DNA from 2 places in the Paenibacillus sp. FSL R10-2736 genome. Region 1 is predicted to be linked to the other one. Evidence: predicted binding sites of a transcription regulator. Region 1 holds the regulator's gene; the other holds the start of a gene.
What was found. Region 1 encodes NrdR, which represses ribonucleotide reductase genes. Its sites were predicted from a motif close to AACACNATATATNGTGTT; they were not measured.
Positions count from the first base shown of each region.

Region 2: a site for NrdR is predicted at 1,362-1,379, ahead of NSQ73_RS19970 (adenosylcobalamin-dependent ribonucleoside-diphosphate reductase). Genes of this name have one in related genera too.

Region 1 covers NZ_JBBOBN010000001.1:4,982,710-4,985,823, forward strand. The annotation lists gene NSQ73_RS21490 (GNAT family N-acetyltransferase) at 1-216, opposite strand, end outside; tRNA gene NSQ73_RS21495 (tRNA-Lys) at 833-905, opposite strand; tRNA gene NSQ73_RS21500 (tRNA-Ala) at 912-987, opposite strand; gene nrdR (transcriptional regulator NrdR) at 1,234-1,710, opposite strand; gene NSQ73_RS21510 (alpha/beta-type small acid-soluble spore protein) at 1,875-2,093, shown strand; gene NSQ73_RS21515 (lytic transglycosylase domain-containing protein) at 2,193-2,756, opposite strand; gene coaE (dephospho-CoA kinase) at 2,756-3,114, opposite strand, start outside.
Region 2 covers NZ_JBBOBN010000001.1:4,616,708-4,619,821, reverse strand. The annotation lists gene NSQ73_RS19975 (DEAD/DEAH box helicase) at 1-1,016, opposite strand, end outside; gene NSQ73_RS19970 (adenosylcobalamin-dependent ribonucleoside-diphosphate reductase) at 1,566-3,114, shown strand, end outside.

The DNA of each region.
Region 1 (3,114 bases):
CAGACATATATTCAGCGGATGGCTCGTATCCCTCTCAATAATTGTTTCAAATCCGGCTTCATCAATAAAAGCTTCTCCCGGCACCCGGTCCATATGCTCGGTCTCCCCGTCAACCTGAAGCCTTACCCCGGACAGAGACTTCGCATCTGCCTTCACTGCTGAACGGATCGTGTAGTTTAAACCTTTGACAAGGTATTCCTGATTATTAATGATCATGGAATTACTCCCTTCTTAAAGAATCAATGACTAGCCGCGAAGAGTACACTGCACAACTATCCTTGAGTAAAGGCTGGTGCACCCCAGCCCCTTCTTCATCAAATCGCAATTTGAAAATGAATGGGTTATCCAATCGTGATCTATTCGTTAGTAATTTGTATCGTTTCATCGGTGATTGTTCTCCCATCGCTCCCTAATGCTTGGATGGCAATTCGATGATGCAATGACATCCCAGATATATTCCAGGTTAGATTCCAACCATCTTCTCCATTTATATCGTAACCGACAAGTTCTCTCTCTCCCCAAGCTTCTGTGCCCGTTGGGACCGCCCAAAAAAGAATCGTTTCAACGTTTGTAGCATTTACGGAAACATCCAGTTCGCCGCTGTTCTTCGGAACTATGTACCAACCATCTTTTTTGGGGAAATTAGTTTCAACATTCGATATTACAGGTGTAGTATCACCCGCCTGGGAAGAGATGCTCCCTTGATTTATATAAAAGTCCCCGGAAGAACATGCTATAAGAACGAATACATAATTTTCGATATCCGTCTACAGCTATATATATGGTATGAAGAAACAACAAAAAAACGGCATCTCTGCCGTTTCTTCTGTGATGGACTCTCAGGGGCTCGAACCCTGGACAAATAGATTAAGAGTCTACTGCTCTACCAACTGAGCTAAGAGTCCGTAGTATGGTGGAGAATAGGGGGCTCGAACCCCTGACCTCATCGCTGCCAGCGATGCGCTCTCCCAGCTGAGCTAATTCCCCATACGCTTGATTTCGAATCACATTATGTATTCTGAAATCCATTTTGAGCGGTTCGCTCAAGTCGCTTTCAAGTTGTTATGTTTCGTAGGCGACTTCTATATAATACAGAAATTCAGCATCAGTGTCAACACTTTTATAAAATTAATTAATTTCTATGCAGAGGCGCTTCACACAGAGGCCAGCCTCACAATATCAAGGCTAGCCCCTTTATGCCAGGAATGGCACATTACCTCTTCACAAAGCCTCCTACAGCCCGTCCAGCTCCTCAGTACCCTTAGAGAGCAGTCCCTTCAGTTCCTTCATAAACATGTTGATGTCCTTGAACTGGCGGTACACGGACGCGAAGCGAACGTAAGCTACCTCATCTACAGGATAGAGCTGCTCCATGACCAGCTCGCCGATCTGGCGGCTCTCGATCTCGGCCAGGGCGATGCCGCGCAGGCTTTTCTCAACCTCGGATACGATGACTTCCAGACGCTCTACGGAAACGGGACGTTTCTCACAGGCGCGGATGAGGCCACGGAGGATTTTGTCACGGCTGAACTCTTCGCGGCTGCCGTCTTTTTTGATGACAATCAGCGGGGTCTCTTCAATCATTTCGAAGGTGGTGAAGCGGCGGCTGCACAGTTCGCATTCGCGCCTGCGGCGGATGGACTTATTCTCATTGGCTGGACGGGAGTCAAGCACTTTGGTATTGGTGTGATCACAGTAAGGGCATTTCATAAGCTTCATCACTTCCTCATAGTAAGAATGGGTATGCCCCGCTCCTGAAAAACCAGGCTACACGGGGCTTATGTTAATTTCCAGAAATCACCGTTTATTTGTTGTTATGAATATGGCAAGTCCGGCACATAATACAGTTACCAACCGATAGGAGGTGAACAGCAATGAGCCAAAACAACAGCTCCAATAACCTGGTAGCTCCAAATTCACGCGGTGCCTTGGAACAACTGAAATTCGAAGTTGCCCAAGAACTAGGTATCACCCTCTCCCCAGATGGATACCAAGGCAATAAAACTTCTTACGAAAACGGTTCGATCGGTGGTTACATCACTAAACGTCTTGTAACCCTGGCTGAACAGCAATTGGCAGGTCAATACAAATAACCTGTCTCCATAAGCTTGCCTAAAGAAGTATTGAACGGCCTCCGGGCCGTTTGATGCTTCTTTTTATGTCGGCACAAACGCAATATTTAAAGCAGAGCCTCAGAATTCACTGTAGAGCTCCGTGTATTGGTCATAATAATAGATAACACGCTGTACGTAGTGACGGGTCTCTCCGAACGGGATGTCCTTCACAGATGCTTCTGTTCCGTCCCACCGGCCTTCATCCAGCCAGCTCTGCACTTTGCCGGGGCCCGCATTATAGGCCGCTATAACCGCTGTGCGGTTGCCGTCAAACTGCCGCGAAAGCGTAGACAAATACCAGGTGCCCAGTTCGATATTGGAGGATGGCTCTTCTTTTAGCCGCTCAAGAGACACTTCGGGAAGCTTGGCCTTTTCCAGCGCCCACTTGGCGGTATCCGGCATCAGCTGCATCAGTCCGAGTGCACCCTTTTTGGATTCGCGTCCGGTCTTGAAATTGGTCTCAACGCGGATAATTGACGCCACCAGGAACGGGTCCATCTCATAAGTAAGGCTGTGTTTGCGGATCTCATCTTTATAATGTATCGGATAAAACCACGACATCCAATTGGTGCTCAGGAACAGGATCGCTGTAAAGCCGATAAACAGCAGCAGCAGTACTCTTTTTTTGCGCAGCCACTTCATCATGAGAGGCCCAGCCTGTCCCACAGGCCGGCAACCTGCCGCTCCGTAGCTCCGGGATCACCGCTGTTGTCGATCACATAGTCGGCTTTCCTGCGCTTCAGTTCGATGTCCATCTGCGACTTCAGCCGGTTCTCGGCTTGTTCCAGCGTCATTCCGCTCCGCGCCATGAGCCGGGCCAACTGGACTCTGCGGGGCACATAGACCACAATAATCTGATCGAATAAATTGTCCAGCTGTGATTCATAGAGCAGCGGAATATCAACAATAACCAGCCGCTGCGGATCTTCCTGATCTAACGCATACATACGGTCCTTAATTTCTGTGCGGATCGCCGGATGTGTCAGATTGTTCAAGGTCT
Region 2 (3,114 bases), 370 kb from region 1:
CATACCTCGCGCTGGAGCGTAACCAGGGAGAGCATGCTGCTGAGATTGCCGCCCGCTTCCTGATATTGGTCTTTGACAAAGGCGGTGACGCCGTCATATAATTCTTTCTCCTCTAAAGAGAGGGTAAGCGGGATATTGCGCACTTTGCGCTTCGTGAAGTTCACGGGACCCTCGCCGCGGCGGTTGCGGATCATCACCTTGGAGAGCTCGCCTCTCAGCTGGACTTCGTTCTTCGGCTGGCGTTTATCGACCACGAAATTGGTGGCAAAATCCCCCTGATTCCCGAGCTGTCCCGGCTTCAGTAATGTGATCAGATTGAACAGCTCGCCGAGATCATTCTGCACGGGAGTGGCGGTGAGCAGCAGGCAGTACTTCTTGCGCAGCTGCTGTACGAACAGATAGTTCGTTGATTTCTTATTCTTCAGCTTATGGGCCTCGTCGATAATCAGCATGTCGAATTCCTGGCTCAGCAGCATCTCCTTGTGCGGATCACGCTTCGCCGTATCCATGGAGGCGACAACAATGTCGTTGCCCCAGGAGTAAGCTTTCTTCTGTGCCACGGCTGAAATACCGAATTTACTGTTCAGCTCGCGCACCCACTGCAGGACAAGAGACGCTGGGACAAGGATCAGAACTTTACTTACGAGCCCGCGCACCAGATATTCCTTGAGAATCAGTCCGGCTTCTATCGTCTTGCCTAGCCCTACTTCGTCTGCCAGAATGGCCCGGCCTGACATTTCAAACAGCACCTTATGGGCGGTATCCAGCTGGTGGGGGAGTGGGGATAACCCGGACAGATGTTTCAGACACTGCAGCTCATCGAAGCTCGTAACGAGTCCCGATTGCTCTCCTTGTATGGCCAGCCGGGATAATCTCCAGTCTCCCCAGGGTCCGCCTTTATCGAGCTTCGACTCCAGGTCCTGCAGCCAGTTACGCTCAAAGGACAGAGGAACAGGCAGCAGCGGGGCAGGCGTACTTCCCCCTTGCGGCAAGGAATTGCGGAATAATTGCGTCATGTTGCAGCCTCCTCCGGCGCGGTTTCATATCGAAATGCGTAGCAGTAGTATGCGCGTAAAAGAGAGATTTCATAACCTGCTATCCTCCGGCTGCTGCCGTGGAGTATCGTCCGGAGCCTTGCGGCGGTACTGCTGCTGGTGCTTCGGCGGCTTCGGCGGATCTTGAATATCCGTGGCGGAATCTGTCTTCCGGCCCCGGAAGCTTATCAATCTGGAACCTGTAAAAAAGCGAGAAAGAGGGAGAAAATCCACTATCTTTTACCGTTTTTCCGAAATTCCCGCCATGGGCCGCTTTTTTGGAAAAAGAACTCTGATACAATATGTGGTATAGTTGAAAAGCTGATGTATACAATATATTGTTACAAAAGCTTGAAACTTTGATTATTCGCGGGTTTTTGCGGTTATTTGTTATTGACAAGAGGAACTTCCGCTGTACATGCAGGCTGCGGCCACTCAGGCGCCGGAAGTTGTTGTTGTGGGTTACAAAATGTCTAAGCCCACACCAAGGAACGGAAGTATTACCTATCAATCATCCGGGAGGTTTTTCTATTGAGTACAGTGGAACGCAAGCAGCGTCTTGAGGGGCTGAGTGAAAAAATATTTTTGGACCGTTATGCCTGGAAGGACGCGGACAGCAATAATGCCAAGGTAGGCGATGTAGTGCTTGTCCTGACGAAGGATGATCCGAAATTCCCAACCAAGGAGGTTGGCGAGATTGTTGAGCGCACCGGCCGGATTGTTACGGTGAAGACCCGCAGCGGTGAACTCGTGCAATCGGATGTGGAGAAGCTGACACTGAATATTGAGAAGACCCCGGAGGAAATGTGGGACCGTCTTGCGGCAGCGATGGCTTCCGTAGAGCAGACTCCCGAGCTTCAGGAAGAGTGGACAGGCAAGTTCCGCTCTATTCTTGATGACTGGAAGCTGGTACCGGGCGGACGGATTGCGGCAGGTGCCGGAGCAAGCGAGGAGCTTACGCTGTTCAACTGTTATGTTGTACCTTCCCCGAAAGACAGCCGCGGAGGCATCATGCAGACGCTGTCCGAAATGACCGAGATTATGGCCCGCGGCGGCGGTGTTGGTATTAACTTATCCTCGCTGCGTCCGCGCCGCGCGATTGTAAGAGGCGTGAACGGATCATCCAGCGGCTCAGTGTCCTGGGGCGGTCTTTTCAGTTATACAACCGGACTGATTGAGCAAGGCGGAAGCCGCCGCGGTGCGCTGATGCTGATGATCAATGACTGGCATCCGGATGTGGTGGACTTCATTACCGTGAAGCAGACGATGGGTCAGGTAACGAATGCCAACCTGTCGGTATGCGTGAGCAATGCCTTCATGAAAGCTGTCAAAGAGGATCTGGACTGGGAGCTGGTCTTCCCGGATACCACCGATCCGGATTACGATACAATCTGGGACGGCGATCTGGATAAATGGAAGGCAGACGGCCGCCGCGTCATTCCTTACCGTACCGTTAGAGCACGCGATGTGTGGCATACGATTATCGAATCGGCCTGGAAGTCGGCTGAGCCGGGCGTAGTGTTCATGGAATATTACAACCAGATGTCCAACAGCTGGTATTTCAACCCGATTATCTGCACCAATCCATGCGGTGAGCAGGGTCTGCCGGGCTGGGGCGTGTGCAATCTGTCGGCCGTCAACCTCTCCAAGTTCTACGATGCGGAGAATCATGACGTGGACTGGGCGGATCTGGCGACAACGACCCGCTATTCCGTGCGTTTCCTGGACAATGTCATCGACAAGACACCTTATCATTTCCCGGAAAATGAAGCCAACCAGAAGCTCGAACGCCGCGTAGGACTCGGCACAATGGGATTGGCTGAGCTGATGATCAAGCTGAATATCCGTTACGGCAGCCCGGAATCCCTGGAGTTCCTGGACAAGCTCTACGGCTTCATGGCGCGCGAAGCTTATCTGGCTTCTGCTGAGATCGCTGGCGAGAAGGGATCTTTCCAGGCTTTTGATACCGATAAATATCTGCAGAGCGGCTTCATGCGTAATATCACCGAGGTCTATCCGGAAGTAGGCGAATCCATCCGTAAGCACGGCATGCGCAACGTTACAGTGATTACCCAGGCCC